DNA from 2 places in the Psychrobacillus sp. FSL H8-0510 genome. Region 2 is predicted to be linked to the other one. Evidence: a T-box and tRNA genes for the amino acid it is inferred to sense, from the RefSeq annotation. Region 2 holds a T-box; the other holds one or more tRNA genes.
What was found. A T-box is a leader RNA that pairs with one kind of tRNA and senses whether it is charged. The one in region 2 lies ahead of pheS (phenylalanine--tRNA ligase subunit alpha), so its partner is inferred to be a tRNA-Phe.

Region 1: it encodes a tRNA-Phe, which carries the amino acid that the T-box ahead of pheS (phenylalanine--tRNA ligase subunit alpha) is inferred to sense. The anticodon was not compared.

What each region holds. Positions count from the first base shown of each region.
Region 1 covers NZ_JBBOYZ010000001.1:2,607,490-2,615,639, forward strand. Annotated here, with positions in the region: gene MHI40_RS13160 (1,4-dihydroxy-2-naphthoate polyprenyltransferase) at 1-461, shown strand, start outside; gene MHI40_RS13165 (hypothetical protein) at 513-1,352, opposite strand; tRNA gene MHI40_RS13170 (tRNA-Glu) at 1,562-1,633, opposite strand; tRNA gene MHI40_RS13175 (tRNA-Ser) at 1,640-1,730, opposite strand; tRNA gene MHI40_RS13180 (tRNA-Asn) at 1,736-1,810, opposite strand; tRNA gene MHI40_RS13185 (tRNA-Ile) at 1,815-1,891, opposite strand; tRNA gene MHI40_RS13190 (tRNA-Gly) at 1,899-1,972, opposite strand; tRNA gene MHI40_RS13195 (tRNA-Phe) at 1,979-2,054, opposite strand; tRNA gene MHI40_RS13200 (tRNA-Asp) at 2,129-2,204, opposite strand; tRNA gene MHI40_RS13205 (tRNA-Met) at 2,208-2,282, opposite strand; tRNA gene MHI40_RS13210 (tRNA-Ser) at 2,335-2,427, opposite strand; tRNA gene MHI40_RS13215 (tRNA-Ile) at 2,438-2,514, opposite strand; tRNA gene MHI40_RS13220 (tRNA-Met) at 2,521-2,594, opposite strand; tRNA gene MHI40_RS13225 (tRNA-Ala) at 2,620-2,695, opposite strand; tRNA gene MHI40_RS13230 (tRNA-Pro) at 2,708-2,784, opposite strand; tRNA gene MHI40_RS13235 (tRNA-Arg) at 2,790-2,866, opposite strand; tRNA gene MHI40_RS13240 (tRNA-Leu) at 2,882-2,970, opposite strand; tRNA gene MHI40_RS13245 (tRNA-Gly) at 2,986-3,060, opposite strand; tRNA gene MHI40_RS13250 (tRNA-Leu) at 3,078-3,162, opposite strand; tRNA gene MHI40_RS13255 (tRNA-Lys) at 3,187-3,259, opposite strand; tRNA gene MHI40_RS13260 (tRNA-Thr) at 3,266-3,341, opposite strand; tRNA gene MHI40_RS13265 (tRNA-Val) at 3,355-3,430, opposite strand; rRNA gene rrf (5S ribosomal RNA) at 3,456-3,571, opposite strand; rRNA gene MHI40_RS13275 (23S ribosomal RNA) at 3,693-6,621, opposite strand; rRNA gene MHI40_RS13280 (16S ribosomal RNA) at 6,817-8,150, opposite strand, start outside.
Region 2 covers NZ_JBBOYZ010000001.1:2,433,911-2,442,060, forward strand. Annotated here, with positions in the region: gene MHI40_RS12325 (MFS transporter) at 1-41, shown strand, start outside; gene MHI40_RS12330 (hypothetical protein) at 143-337, shown strand; gene MHI40_RS12335 (sodium:solute symporter family protein) at 387-1,802, opposite strand; gene pheT (phenylalanine--tRNA ligase subunit beta) at 1,932-4,343, opposite strand; gene pheS (phenylalanine--tRNA ligase subunit alpha) at 4,357-5,394, opposite strand; T-box leader at 5,516-5,749, opposite strand; gene MHI40_RS12350 (TrmH family RNA methyltransferase) at 5,802-6,566, opposite strand; gene sspI (small acid-soluble spore protein SspI) at 6,657-6,866, shown strand; gene MHI40_RS12360 (FAD-binding oxidoreductase) at 7,119-8,150, shown strand, end outside.

The DNA of each region.
Region 1 (8,150 bases), 170 kb from region 2:
AGCTTTTCAGTGGGTTATTTATGGGGATGCTTATTGTTTTAATTGCAGTTTATATTCAAGTAGGTTCAGTGCCTTTATTCGCTGTATTTTTATCTGTACCAAGTGCTCTGCTAGTAGCAGCAATCATGCTATCTAATAATATTCGCGATTTAGTAGAAGACACAATAGGCGGACGAAAAACGATGGCTATATTAGTTGGTCGGAAAACAGCAATTACAATTCTAGCTTCCTATTTTGTTTTGTCTTACCTATGGATTATAGGTTTAGTAGTTTTGCAAATAATAACTCCATGGAGTTTATTAGTTTTATTGAGTTTAAAAAAACCTATACATGCGATAAAATTATTTAAACAAACAGAAAATCCAGTTAAAGTTGCGCCTGCTATGAAAGACACCGCTCTTACGAATACGATTTTTGTATTCCTTTTAGGCTTAGGTCTATTGATTGGCTATTATTTATAATATTTTAAAAAACCAGAATGCTAGTAAAAAGCTAGCACTCTGGTTTTTTTCTTATTTATAGGATAATAACTCTGCTTTAAGTACACCTTTTTTATCGACAAGCTTGATAATTCCGATTCCAGGTGCGATATAGAACGTGTAGCCATAGTTTGTGCGAACAACTACCACGTTTTGGAATGTTCCGGCTTTTACTTTAACCGTACTAGTAGTACTTTCCACATTTACATTATAAAAAGCTTGACTGTTGTCCTCTGTTAAATAATATTCTTTCGTTGTTTTTCCTTCAATCAATGGAAAAGCAATATCAAGTATGGCCCAATCTGTATGACCTACCCCAAATATTAAACGATCTTTATGTTCAATATAAGTAAAACTATTTAGGGAATTACCTTTCTTCATTAAAAAAGCTTCCGTCACATCGTATTCAGAATTATAGGAATCACTAACAGTAAATTCATTTTGTGTATTTTCAGTAAAGCTTGGAGAATAAACAAGCTTCATCCCTGCTTTTGGAGTTAGCCCACCAATTACTTCTTTATTAAGCAAAGCTAGCTTACTTTTAGATGGAGTTTCATATTTCACTTTAGAACCTTTTTGTACGAAACTACTTGCCCCTACTCCATATAAGCCACCATTTGTTCCCTTATACGTATAGACTCTATATTCATCACCTTTTTTTAGTGTGCGTACTTTATTAAGTGATCCATTGGAGCCAACTTTAACTAAATTCGTGTCTGCAAGAATTGTTACTTTACCTATTTGCCCTTGTTTTAACTCTGTTTTTCCCCACATAACTTTGTTTGTAGCTGCGTCTGCTTGCATGTTACCTAAGCTTGTGAAGCCTACCGCTAGTACAAGTATGAGCATAACTTTACTAAATTTTTGAAACAACTATAACCTCTCCCTTCATTGGAAATTATATCATATTTTAAAACCACTATAAATATAACCTTAGGTTCATTATTCATGCGGTATCACTGGTCATTATGTTGTATACATTCTATTGACTGACCTTTCCATACATAGAAAAAGGGAAAGGAATAAAATAAAAGTTAAACATAAAAAAAGGTAACCAATGATTGGTTACCTTTTTTTGAGTATGACCCCTACGGGATTCGAACCCGTGTTACCGCCGTGAAAGGGCGGTGTCTTAACCGCTTGACCAAGGGGCCAATATATGGCGGAGAAGGAGGGATTTGAACCCTCGCGCCGGTTGCCCGACCTACACCCTTAGCAGGGGCGCCTCTTCAGCCACTTGAGTACTTCCCCATATATGGCTCCGAAGGTAGGACTCGAACCTACGACCAATCGATTAACAGTCGATTGCTCTACCACTGAGCTACTTCGGAATAATGGTGGGCCTAAATGGACTCGAACCATCGACCTCACGCTTATCAGGCGTGCGCTCTAACCAGCTGAGCTATAGGCCCATTATTTTGGAGCGGGTGAAGAGAATCGAACTCTCATCATCAGCTTGGAAGGCTGAGGTTTTACCACTAAACTACACCCGCATTAAATGGTGGCTCAGGACGGAATCGAACCGCCGACACAAGGATTTTCAGTCCTTTGCTCTACCGACTGAGCTACTGAGCCTCTTCAATCTTAAAATAAAAGCTAATTGTTTAGGCTATATTTACAATTGATATGTATTAATATTATTAAATAAATGGCGGTCCCGACCGGGATCGAACCGGCGATCTCCTGCGTGACAGGCAGGCATGTTAACCGCTACACCACGGGACCATTTGGTTGCGGGGACAGGATTTGAACCTGCGACCTTCGGGTTATGAGCCCGACGAGCTACCACTGCTCCACCCCGCGACAATAAAATACTTAAGGATTATTATTACTTCCACAAACAATAAGATAAAAATGGAGGAGGAAGAGGGATTCGAACCCCCGCGCGGTATGACCCGCCTGTCGGTTTTCAAGACCGATCCCTTCAGCCGAACTTGGGTATTCCTCCAAGACATTGTTGGTGGACCTTGCAGGACTCGAACCTGCGACCGGACGGTTATGAGCCGTCTGCTCTAACCAACTGAGCTAAAGGTCCTTAAGATGGCGGCAGAGGGAGTCGAACCCACGACCTTTCGGGTATGAACCGAGTGCTCTAGCCAACTGAGCTACACCGCCATGATTTTCAAACTAATTTTATAAATGGTGGAGCCTAGCGGGATCGAACCGCTGACCTCCTGCGTGCAAGGCAGGCGCTCTCCCAGCTGAGCTAAGGCCCCATAAATAATAACTGGTCGGGAAGACAGGATTCGAACCTGCGACCCCTTGGTCCCAAACCAAGTGCTCTACCAAGCTGAGCTACTTCCCGTTATATGGTGCGCTCGGCAGGACTCGAACCTGCAACCTCTTGATTCGTAGTCAAGTGCTCTATCCAATTGAGCTACGAGCGCAATGTTTCAAAAAAGTGGTGCCGAGGACCGGAATCGAACCGGTACGGTAGTCACCTACCGCAGGATTTTAAGTCCTGTGCGTCTGCCAGTTCCGCCACCCCGGCACTTTAGTGAATCTTTGGAGCGGAAGACGAGGTTCGAACTCGCGACCCCCACCTTGGCAAGGTGGTGTTCTACCACTGAACTACTTCCGCTCGGTTATTAAATTAAATGGTGCGGGTGAAGGGAGTCGAACCCCCACGCCTTGCGGCGCTAGATCCTAAGTCTAGTGCGTCTGCCAGTTCCGCCACACCCGCATACATAATTCACTGAAAAAGTGATGAGCCATGTAGGATTCGAACCTACGACCCTCTGATTAAAAGTCAGATGCTCTACCAACTGAGCTAATGGCTCGGAAAATGGTGCCGGAGAAAGGACTTGAACCCTCAACCTACTGATTACAAGTCAGTTGCTCTACCAGTTGAGCTACTCCGGCAGGAGTAAATATATGGTGGAGGATGACGGGCTCGAACCGCCGACCCTCTGCTTGTAAGGCAGATGCTCTCCCAGCTGAGCTAATCCTCCTGGGTAAGTTATGTATTTATTGCAAGCCCAGCGACGTCCTACTCTCACAGGGGGAACCCCCCAACTACCATCGGCGCTGAAGAGCTTAACTTCCGTGTTCGGTATGGGAACGGGTGTGACCTCTTCGCCATCATCACTAGACTTGAATAATTATTGAAAGACAAGTTTTATTATACCAACTCTGTAGAATATTACAAGAGTTATTTTAAAAAAATTTTATTCTTTCAAAACTGGATAAACGACATTGTTACGTTAAACAAATTTGGTTAAGTCCTCGATCGATTAGTATTCGTCAGCTGCACGTGTCGCCACGCTTCCACCCCGAACCTATCTACCTCATCGTCTTTGAGGGATCTTACTTACTTGCGTAATGGGAAATCTCATCTTGAGGGGGGCTTCGTGCTTAGATGCTTTCAGCACTTATCCCGTCCACACATAGCTACCCAGCGATGCTCTTGGCAGAACAACTGGTACACCAGCGGTGTGTCCATCCCGGTCCTCTCGTACTAAGGACAGCTCCTCTCAAATTTCCTACGCCCACGACGGATAGGGACCGAACTGTCTCACGACGTTCTGAACCCAGCTCGCGTACCGCTTTAATGGGCGAACAGCCCAACCCTTGGGACCGACTACAGCCCCAGGATGCGATGAGCCGACATCGAGGTGCCAAACCTCCCCGTCGATGTGGACTCTTGGGGGAGATAAGCCTGTTATCCCCGGGGTAGCTTTTATCCGTTGAGCGATGGCCCTTCCATGCGGAACCACCGGATCACTAAGCCCGTCTTTCGACCCTGCTCGACTTGTAGGTCTCGCAGTCAAGCTCCCTTCTGCCTTTACACTCTTCGAATGATTTCCAACCATTCTGAGGGAACCTTTGGGCGCCTCCGTTACACTTTAGGAGGCGACCGCCCCAGTCAAACTACCCGCCTGACACTGTCTCCTACCCGGGTTACGGGTATGGGTTAGAATTTCAATACAACCAGGGCAGTATCCCACCGACGCCTCCTCCGAAGCTGGCGCTCCGGGCTCTAAGGCTCCTGCCTATCCTGTACAAGTTGCACCAAAATTCAATATCAAGCTATAGTAAAGCTCCACGGGGTCTTTCCGTCCTGTCGCGGGTAACCTGCATCTTCACAGGTACTATAATTTCACCGAGTCTCTCGTTGAGACAGTGCCCAGATCGTTACGCCTTTCGTGCGGGTCGGAACTTACCCGACAAGGAATTTCGCTACCTTAGGACCGTTATAGTTACGGCCGCCGTTTACTGGGGCTTCAATTCGCACCTTCGCTTGCGCTAAGCACTCCTCTTAACCTTCCAGCACCGGGCAGGCGTCAGCCCATATACTTCACCTTACGGTTTTGCATAGACCTGTGTTTTTGCTAAACAGTCGCCTGGGCCTATTCACTGCGGCTCTTCTAGGCTATGAACCCAAAAGAGCACCCCTTCTCCCGAAGTTACGGGGTCATTTTGCCGAGTTCCTTAACGAGAGTTCTCTCGCTCACCTTAGGATTCTCTCCTCGACTACCTGTGTCGGTTTGCGGTACGGGCACCTTTCACCTCGCTAGAGGCTTTTCTTGGCAGTGTGAAATCAGGAACTCTAGACATACGTCCTCGCCATCACAGCTCAATGTTAAAGAATGCGGATTTGCCTACATTCACACCTTACTGCTTGGACATGCATAACCAACAGCATGCTTACCCTATCCTTCTGCGTCCCCCCATTACTCAAACGGTGGTTTGGTGGTACAGGAATATCAACCTGTTATCCATCGCCTACGCCTATCGGCCTCGGCTTAGGTCCCGACTAACCCTGAGCGGACGAGCCTTCCTCAGGAAACCTTAGTCATACGGTGGACGGGATTCTCACCCGTCTTTCGCTACTCATACCGGCATTCTCACTTCTAAGCGCTCCACCAGTCCTTCCGGTCTGACTTCAACGCCCTTAGAACGCTCTCCTACCACTGATACCAAAGGTATCAATCCACAGCTTCGGTGATTTGTTTAGCCCCGATACATTTTCGGCGCAGCGTCACTCGACCAGTGAGCTATTACGCACTCTTTAAATGATGGCTGCTTCTAAGCCAACATCCTGGTTGTCTAAGCAACGCCACATCCTTTTCCACTTAACAAATACTTTGGGACCTTAGCTGGTGGTCTGGGCTGTTTCCCTCTTGACTACGGATCTTATCACTCGCAGTCTGACTCCCAAACATAAATCATTGGCATTCGGAGTTTGTCTGAATTCGGTAACCCGGGATGGGCCCCTAGTCCAAACAGTGCTCTACCTCCAAGATTCTAACGTTTGAGGCTAGCCCTAAAGCTATTTCGGAGAGAACCAGCTATCTCCAGGTTCGATTGGAATTTCTCCGCTACCCACACCTCATCCCCGCACTTTTCAACGTGCGTGGGTTCGGACCTCCAGTAAGTGTTACCTTACCTTCATCCTGGACATGGGTAGATCACCTGGTTTCGGGTCTACGACCACATACTCATTCGCCCTATTCAGACTCGCTTTCGCTGCGGCTCCGTCTTCTCGACTTAACCTTGCATGGGATCGTAACTCGCCGGTTCATTCTACAAAAGGCACGCTATCACCCATTAACGGGCTCTAACTACTTGTAGGCACACGGTTTCAGGATCTATTTCACTCCCCTTCCGGGGTGCTTTTCACCTTTCCCTCACGGTACTGGTTCACTATCGGTCACTAGGTAGTATTTAGCCTTGGGAGATGGTCCTCCCAGATTCCGACGGAATTTCACGTGTTCCGCCGTACTCAGGATACACTCAAGAGAGAATGAATTTTAGACTACGGGGCTTTTACCCTATCCTGCGGACCTTTCCAGATCGCTTCGTCTAACTCATTCCTTTGTAACTCTATGTAGAGTGTCCTACAACCCCAAAAGGCAAGCCTTTTGGTTTGGGCTATTCCCGTTTCGCTCGCCGCTACTCAGGGAATCGAATTTTCTTTCTCTTCCTCCAGGTACTTAGATGTTTCAGTTCCCTGGGTGTGTCTCAGATGCGCTATGTATTCACGCAAATGTACTGCTCCATTACGAACAGTGGGTTTCCCCATTCGGAAATCTCCGGATCAAAGCTCACTTACAGCTCCCCGAAGCATATCGGTGTTAGTGCCGTCCTTCGTCGACTCCTAGTGCCAAGGCATTCACCGTGCGCCCTTATTAACTTAACCTAAAAGTTAAAAAGTCTTACACGTCGTGATTACGTAAATAATCACAACAGAATTTCTTGTTGTTTATTGTTTCAATGTCGTTTTATCCAGTTTTCAAAGAACAAGAGTTGAATCTTCATATAAAATGAACATTCAAAACTGAACTGCAAAACGTTAAGATACGAATAAAGATTCGTATTCCGATATTATCCTTAGAAAGGAGGTGATCCAGCCGCACCTTCCGATACGGCTACCTTGTTACGACTTCACCCCAATCATCTGTCCCACCTTCGGCGGCTGGCTCCCGTAAGGGTTACCCCACCGACTTCGGGTGTTACAAACTCTCGTGGTGTGACGGGCGGTGTGTACAAGGCCCGGGAACGTATTCACCGTGGCATGCTGATCCACGATTACTAGCGATTCCGGCTTCATGTAGGCGAGTTGCAGCCTACAATCCGAACTGAGAACGGTTTTATGGGATTTGCTCACCCTCGCGGGGTTGCGACCCTCTGTACCGTCCATTGTAGCACGTGTGTAGCCCAGGTCATAAGGGGCATGATGATTTGACGTCATCCCCACCTTCCTCCGGTTTATCACCGGCAGTCACCTTAGAGTGCCCAACTAAATGCTGGCAACTAAGATCAAGGGTTGCGCTCGTTGCGGGACTTAACCCAACATCTCACGACACGAGCTGACGACAACCATGCACCACCTGTCACCGCTGTCCCCGAAGGGAAAAGCCTATCTCTAGGCCGGTCAGCGGGATGTCAAGACCTGGTAAGGTTCTTCGCGTTGCTTCGAATTAAACCACATGCTCCACCGCTTGTGCGGGCCCCCGTCAATTCCTTTGAGTTTCAGTCTTGCGACCGTACTCCCCAGGCGGAGTGCTTAATGCGTTAGCTGCAGCACTAAGGGGCGGAAACCCCCTAACACTTAGCACTCATCGTTTACGGCGTGGACTACCAGGGTATCTAATCCTGTTTGCTCCCCACGCTTTCGCGCCTCAGCGTCAGTTACAGACCAGAAAGCCGCCTTCGCCACTGGTGTTCCTCCAAATCTCTACGCATTTCACCGCTACACTTGGAATTCCGCTTTCCTCTTCTGTACTCAAGTCCCCCAGTTTCCAATGACCTTCCACGGTTGAGCCGTGGGATTTCACATCAGACTTAAAGGACCGCCTGCGCGCGCTTTACGCCCAATAATTCCGGACAACGCTTGCCACCTACGTATTACCGCGGCTGCTGGCACGTAGTTAGCCGTGGCTTTCTAATGAGGTACCGTCAAGGTACGAGCAGTTACTCTCATACTTGTTCTTCCCTCACAACAGAGTTTTACGATCCGAAAACCTTCTTCACTCACGCGGCATTGCTCCATCAGACTTTCGTCCATTGTGGAAGATTCCCTACTGCTGCCTCCCGTAGGAGTCTGGGCCGTGTCTCAGTCCCAGTGTGGCCGATCACCCTCTCAGGTCGGCTACGCATCGTCGCCTTGGTGAGCCGTTACCTCACCAACTAGCTAATGCGCCGCGGGCCCATCCTGTAGTGACAGCC
Region 2 (8,150 bases):
GAATACTACTGACTATACGGAAACATAAAATAAACGGATGATTATTTTATGTGAAAATGGGTATTAAACATATATAGAGTTGAAATTAGTACCTTTTACTAAACTTTCTTTATGGAAAGAGATTTTGGTGGGAGGTGATTAATTGAGAAGAGCCTATGGAGTTAAAAAGCTATCTTTATATTTAGATACCGTAGGATATCCACTTACTGAAGAGGAAATCGACATACTAATTATAAAAAGAGAGATTCCTCATTTAAAACCAATGGCAAATATGATCGTTTTCAATTTAGATCATGTGGATTGGTGGATTAGTCATAATCTACCTCCATCCAAATGATAAGCCCTGCGAAAGCAGGGTTTTTCATTTGGATGGAGGTTTTTTCCACCTAACTAATCATTGTTTCTTTCGAAGGTAAAAATTTCGAGAAAACTATTGTCATAATAACTGATGCAAGGACACCCCATAATATTCCTATTGTTAACGAAACAACTGCTCCAGCCAAAATACCAGTACGTGCTCCCCAAACAGAAACACGACTATTTCTTGTTCCCATCTCAAAGGCGGAGGTTTTCTTATTCTTCCATATTAACCCTACTATTAATACCGGAACAACTCCACCACCGGCCATCGAATATGCAAGAGAAAATAAGTCAATAATAGAATCTGCCCAAATAGCAGTAACTATCGTGAACATACCAAACACAACCACACTAACTCTTGTTAACTTAAGATAAAATGCATCTTCTTTTTCTTTCATATTTGGAATAACCAAATCATTGATGATTACAACAGCAGCAGAATGCAGAAGAGATGAAGCGCTAGAAATGGCAGCCATGAAAATCATGATAAAGAAAGCCAACGCTGCAAATTGCGTCATTTCTTCTAATATCAACCACGATATAGCATTTTTGGCATCGAGCGTGGGATTTTGAATCTTAACTATCAACCCACTAATAGTTGCTAGAATCGTAAAGATAATTGCAACAACCCCACTGATAAGCATGGCACGACTTGCTGACTTAGAACTTTTAGAAGCAAAGCAACGCTGCCAATACACTTGTGCAGCTAAGACACCCAACGTTCCTGTCACAAACAGCGTTAACACTTCCATTACAGATAAATTCATTTGAATTAGTTCACCCGATCCAACATCTGCTAAACCCGATTTAAGAGTTGAATAGCTAAAATCAATTCGATTAAATACTTGAAAGTAAAACCACACTGCTATTGCGATAAGAATTGCTCCTTGAATAAGGTCTGTCCATACCACTGAATACATACCACCTACAGCTGTGTAAATGATAAACACTGCCGAGAATACTAATATCATTAGAATAGGATCAGCCCCTGTAAAAGTCGAGAACAAGGCACCCATACCCATAGCCTGGCCACTGACCCAAGCAATCATAATAGATGAAGTCAAAATGGCAACTAGACTTCGAGTGATACGATCGCGTACGATTAAATCATTCATCATTTCTGCTAATGTTTTGTATGTAAATTTTGCAGCAAATCCCGCAAATACGAGAGCAAATATGATTTTGGCTCCTTGCTCACCAATAACAAAAGGTATATTAGCTATCCCAATCTCATATCCCTTAGATGAATGACCAACAAAATTTCCAACGCCCATAATAGTAGCAATATCAGTAAATAATAATAAGAAAAAAGGCAGTGTCCCTCCAGCTATCGCATAATGAGCAAAACTTGCGTCCGCCTTCTTTTTAAAGAAAAACGACATACCAATAAAGAACAAAGATAATATAATGGTTATCGTCCATGTCCAAAAACCTAATCCCATAAAACCCCTCCCCTTTTTTTCTATTCCCTATGCACCGCACAATTCAAACACTATTCTGAATTATTTTTAATTGATAAAAAATGCATAAAAAAAGAGCAGCACCATTTGGCACTGCTCTAAATGTATTCATTATCCTCTTAACTCTGCTCCTGCTTTTTCAGCAAGTGCTTTTAATACTTTGTTATGAGCATTTACTACTTCTTCATCTGTAAGTGTACGCTCTGGATCGAAATATGTTAGGGAGAATGCAACCGACTTCTTGCCTGGTTCCATTTTTTCTCCTTCATATAAATCGAATAGATGTACATTTTTAAGTAATCTACCACCAGATAAATGGATAATTGCTTGCAGTTCTCCAGTAGCTTTTTCACTATCTACGACTAATGCAATATCACGTGAAATGGACGGGAATTTAGAAACTGGTGCATAATACAATGCTTCAACTTCTTTGTTTAACACTTTGGCTAAGTTCAATTCCAATACATAGGTTTCTTTTAAATCACGAGTTTTTTGCTCTGATGGATGTAATTGAGCGATTAACCCAAATTCCTCTCCAGCTAATTTGATAGAAGCAGTACGTCCAGGATGTAACCCGTCTACTTCAGTACGTTCAAATACAACTTCTTTTGAAAGACCAAGAAGTTCCATTAATCCTTCTACAATTCCTTTTAACACAAAGAAATCAACTGCTTTTTTCTCACCCTGCCAGCTATGATCTAACCATTTACCAGAAATTACTGCTGCTAGATGCTCTTGCTCATGAGGTAAACCTGATTCTGTTTCGCCTAAGAAAACAGATCCTACTTCATAAAGCGCAACTGTATCTGCTTGGCGCGCTGTATTATATGTTACTGCCTCTAGTAAATGTGGTATCAAGCTTTGACGAAGGATACTACGATCTTCACTCATTGGCATTAATAACTCGGTTACAGGAGCAGTTTCTAAAGCAAATTTTTGAGACATTTCTTTAGAAGTTAATGAATACGTAATCGCCTGGTAAAGACCTGCACCTTCTAGATATGCACGTACTTGACGACGTTTTGCTTGGTAAGATGATAATCCGCCTGGTTTAGATTCCTCAACTGGTAAAGTCATTGGGATTTCATCATAGCCATACATACGAGCAATTTCTTCTATTATATCTTCTTCAATTTTAATATCTTGACGACGAGTTGGCGCTTTAATGTACAAAAGACCATTCGCTGCTTGGTAGTCAAATTTCAATCTAGTTAAAATTGATGTCATATCCTCTAAGGATATTTTCATCCCTAAACGGTTATTGATGAAGTCCGGAGATACAACCACTTCAGCTGGAGTTTTGTCTAGCTCATCAACCATTACTGAACCAGCTAACACTTCTCCTCCTGCTAACTCTGCAAGAAGACTTGCTGCACGTTCTGCCGCAAGAATTACACGGTTAGGATCGACACCTTTTTCAAAACGCGCACTCGCATCACTGCGTAGGTTGTGATCTTTTGAAGTTTGACGAACTGATCCGCTAGCAAAGTATGCTGCCTCGATAACTACCGTTGTCGTACCATTATGAACTTCCGAATTAGCCCCACCCATTACACCGGCAATGGCAATTGGCTCTTTACCGTTTGTAATAACTAAATGATTCGATTTTAATGTACGTTCTTGATCATCAAGGGTAACAATTTTTTCCCCTTCACTTGCAAGACGAACAACAATTTCTTTCGTTTCTAGACGATCATAGTCAAATGCATGTAGAGGCTGACCGTATTCCATCAATACATAGTTCGTAATATCTACTACATTATTATGTGGACGAACACCTGCAGCCATTAAACGATGTTGTAACCAAAGTGGTGATTCTTTCACTTGAATATTCTTCACAACTTTTGCAATATACATTGGATTTTCTTCCATTGCCTCTACTTTTAAGTTCAAATAATCAGAGGCTTTTTCATTGCTTTCCGAATAAGATGCTTCAGGATACTGCATATCCTCAGATAAAATTGCACCAACTTCATAAGCAACTCCGAGCATACTTAATGCGTCCGAACGGTTAGGCGTTAACCCAAGTTCTAAAACTACATCATCTAAGCCTAGTAATGGGAGTACACTTTCCCCTGGAACTGCTGTTTCCGGAAGAACATAAATTCCATCCGCATACGCTTTAGAAACAAGGCGTCCTTCAATCCCTAATTCTTGAAGCGAACAAATCATACCGTTTGATTCTTCTCCGCGAAGCTTGGCTTTTTTAATCTTCATGCCGCCTGGAAGTACTGCTCCTGGACGAGCAACGATTACTTTTTGTCCTGCTTCTACATTAGGTGCTCCACAGATAATTTGAGTAGTCTCTTCGCCAACATCTACCTGACAAATATTCAGCTTATCCGCTTCCGGATGTTTCACTTTTTCTTTTACATACCCAACGACAACATTTGTCATTCCATGAGAACGATCAATCACAGCATCCACTTCAATACCTGCACGTGTGATTTTCTCTCCTAAATCTTTTGGATCTAACCCTTGTGTATTTACATATTCTGATAACCATTTCGTCGAAACTAACATGTCAAATTCCTCCTTACACTTCTGTTCGGTGGAATTGCGATAAGAAACGCACATCATTCGTATAGAAATGACGAATATCTTCCACTCCATATTTCAACATTGCAATACGTTCTGGACCCATACCAAATGCAAATCCAGAAAGTTTTTTAGAATCATATCCAGCCATCTCTAAGACGTTTGGATGAACCATACCTGCACCTAAAATTTCAATCCACCCTGTTTTCTTACAAACGTTACAACCATCGCCGCCACATTTAAAACAGGAAATATCCATTTCAACCGAAGGCTCTGTGAATGGGAAAAAGCTTGGGCGCAGACGAATTTCACGATCGTCCCCGAACATTTTCTTCGCAAATATAGAAAGAGTACCTTTCAGGTCGCTCATTCGAATATTTTCACCGATTACAAGCCCTTCAATTTGTGTGAATTGATGTGAGTGCGTTGCATCATCATTATCACGACGATACACTTTACCAGGGCATATAATTTTGATCGGTTGCCCTTCTTTTGCTTCCATCGTTCTTGCTTGAACTGGAGAAGTATGTGTACGTAAAAGAATATCCTCTGAAATATAGAAAGAATCCTGCATATCACGAGCTGGATGACCTTTTGGTAGGTTCAACGCTTCGAAATTATAATAGTCTTTCTCTACTTCTGGACCTTCCGCAATTTCATACCCCATGCTGATAAATAAATCTTCAATCTCTTCTACTACACGAGTAAGTGGATGATGATTTCCAGTCTTAATAGGGCGACCTGGTAATGTTACATCAATAGATTCTTTTTCTAGCTGTTCATTAATGGCTTGTTCTTGTAGTAAAGTCATACGAGCTTCTAATACAGTAGTTACTTCTTCACGTACTACATTTACTAGTGCCCCCATTTTTGGACGCTCTTCTGCTGGAAGTTTACCCATTCCTTTTAGAAGGTCCGTAATCGGTCCTTTTTTCCCTAAGTAGGCAACACGCACGTCATTTAGTTCTTTGACGCTCGCTGAAGCTTCAATTTTTTGTAGTACTTCTTCTTTTAACTGTTGAAGTTGTGCTTCCATGTTATTGATCTCTCCTTAATCAAATTCGCCTTGTCTGATTGGACAACAAATTTTGCACCTTATCTCGCTAAGAAGTATCCCTTCTCAAAATATGTACAAAATAAAAAATCCCCGCCCCTATAAAAGGGACGAGGACTAATTTCGCGGTACCACCCTGATTATTGCACAAAAACAGTGTGCAATCACTCAATTCGACTAACGGCTCTACACCGGCACACCTTTACAGCAATTGCTGGTCCCGGTGGCAGCTAACGGGGTGAACTTCTATATGCATTCTCTAGTTACACTTTCAGTCAAGGTGTAAAATCCCTTATGTCGAATTGGCATATATACTTTTCCCGATGACAGCTTTTATATATCATATTACATCTATTATACGGACTTTAGTATTTTTGTTCAAGTCTGATTTATTTTAAAGTAAGGCCATATAACAGAATTCCAGTAGCTACTGCAACGTTTAGTGATTCTGCTTGTCCCAATAGAGGAACGATAATATTTTGATCGGTTTGCTCGAGAAGCTCTTTGTTCATACCACTACCTTCATTTCCAACGATTAACGCAAACGCATCCACTTTTTTCACTTCATGATAAGGAGTAGAATTTTCAAAAGCTGTGCCAAATACGGTTACTTTTCGTTCTTTCAACTTCTCAACCCAGTCAGGAAGATTTCCTTTAATAATTGGCACATGAAAATGTGATCCTTGTGCTGACCGTAACGTTTTTGAATTGTAGGCATCTGCAGATCCTTTTCCAAGAATAACAGCATCAATCCCAGCAGCATCTGCAGTCCGAATCATTGTACCGATGTTCCCTGGATCCTGCACAGCATCTATTAACAATAGACGACTCCAGTTATCATGCTCTTCTTCCTTCACAGTTTGTTGTTTACAATGTGCAAATATACCTTGTGTATGCTCTGTTTCCGCAAGTTCTTTCTTAATCACATCATTTATTTCGACAATTTCTAAATTGTCTACATCCCAACTGTTAGGAATTTCACTATTATCACTGATCATGATTGTTAACACATTTTCTTTTTGTTTTATCGCTTCTTCAATTAGGTGATAACCTTCTATTAGAAATTCGCCACTTTTATCTCGCTCTTTGCGTACGCTTAATAATTTTTTCCAATGCTTTACTAGCGTATTTTGGGGTGATTCAATTCGTTTCATCTATATGTAACCGCCTTTTTTATATAAGTGTAACAAAATCATGTATAACTGGCGAGAGTTTGGGGAAGATAATTGCGAGGAGTGATGAAAATGGATTTTCAAATTAGAGAAGCGATAACTGCTAATATGAAAGGTCACACTGCATCAGACATTCGCGGTGTAGTAGAAGATGCTATCCAAAAAGGCGAAGAACATTTACTACCTGGACTTGGTGTATTTTTTGAGAAATGGTGGAACATGACAGACGAATCTAACAAACAATCTGTATTAAACGAATTGGCAACTGCATTTGCAAAATGAATGAAATTCCGTGGAGATAAAAAATCTTCGCGGAATTTTTGTTTAGTCAAAATATTTTTAAAATTAAATAAAACGCTTACAACACTATTACACTAGTTTTTAAAGCCAATATGCAATATATTAATTTACTTTTATATCCATATAATACAATTTCCTTAGTTTACCTTTTCATTATTAATGATTATAATCATTTTATTGGAATCCTTCTAAATATTCTAATAAATATATCATTCTATTAAAGAGGCGAATAAAGTGAGTACATCTATTGAAAATATTTTACCTGAACTAAAAAAAGTTTTAAAAGAAGACCAGGTTTCAATCAATCTAACCGTAAGAGAATTACATAGCAAAGATGAGTCGTATCATGAGATATGTCTTCCTGACATAGTTGTATTTCCGAAAAACACGAATGAGGTTAGTGAAATTATGAAACTAGCCAATCATTATCAGATTCCCGTCGTCCCTTTTGGACGTGGTTCCAGTTTAGAAGGTCATATAATTCCGTATGATAACGGAATTACAATTGACTTCTCTTTAATGGATAAAATATTGGAGGTGCGAGAAAATGATTTACTAGTAAAGGTACAACCTGGGGTGACACGTTCACAATTAAACAAAGAACTAAAAAAGTATGGACTGTTCTTCTCCGTAGACCCTGGAGCAGATGCAACACTCGGTGGAATGGCTGCTACTAATGCAAGTGGGACTACAACTGTTAAATATGGTGTCATGCGTGATCAAGTTCGTGATTTAGAAGTTGTCCTTGCAGATGGAACTGTTATACACACGGGAAGTTTAGCGGCAAAATCAGCATCTGGGTTCCACTTAAACGGACTATTTGTTGGCTCGGAAGGGACACTAGGTTGTTTTACTGAGTTAACACTAAGAGTATATGGTATACCTGAATTTACTACTGCAGCTCGAGCAGTATTCCCTTCTGTTCAAAGCGCGGTAGAAGCCGTCACTTCTATTTTACAGACTGGAATTCCAATAGCACGCGTAGAATTAGTCGACGAAGAATCGGTTCGCCAAGTAAATCGTTTTAGCGAAACGAATTATGTAGAAAGCCCAACCTTATTTTTAGAATTTGACGGAAATGAAGCAGGACTAAAACAAGATGTCGAGTTTACAAAAGAAATAATGGAAGACCATGGCTGCGTGGATATTCAATTCGAAACCGATAATACAGCACGGACAAAGCTTTGGGATGCTAGACATAACCTAGCCTATGCTTATATTCACGGAAATGTCGGCAAAAAGATGATGGTTACCGATGTATGTGTT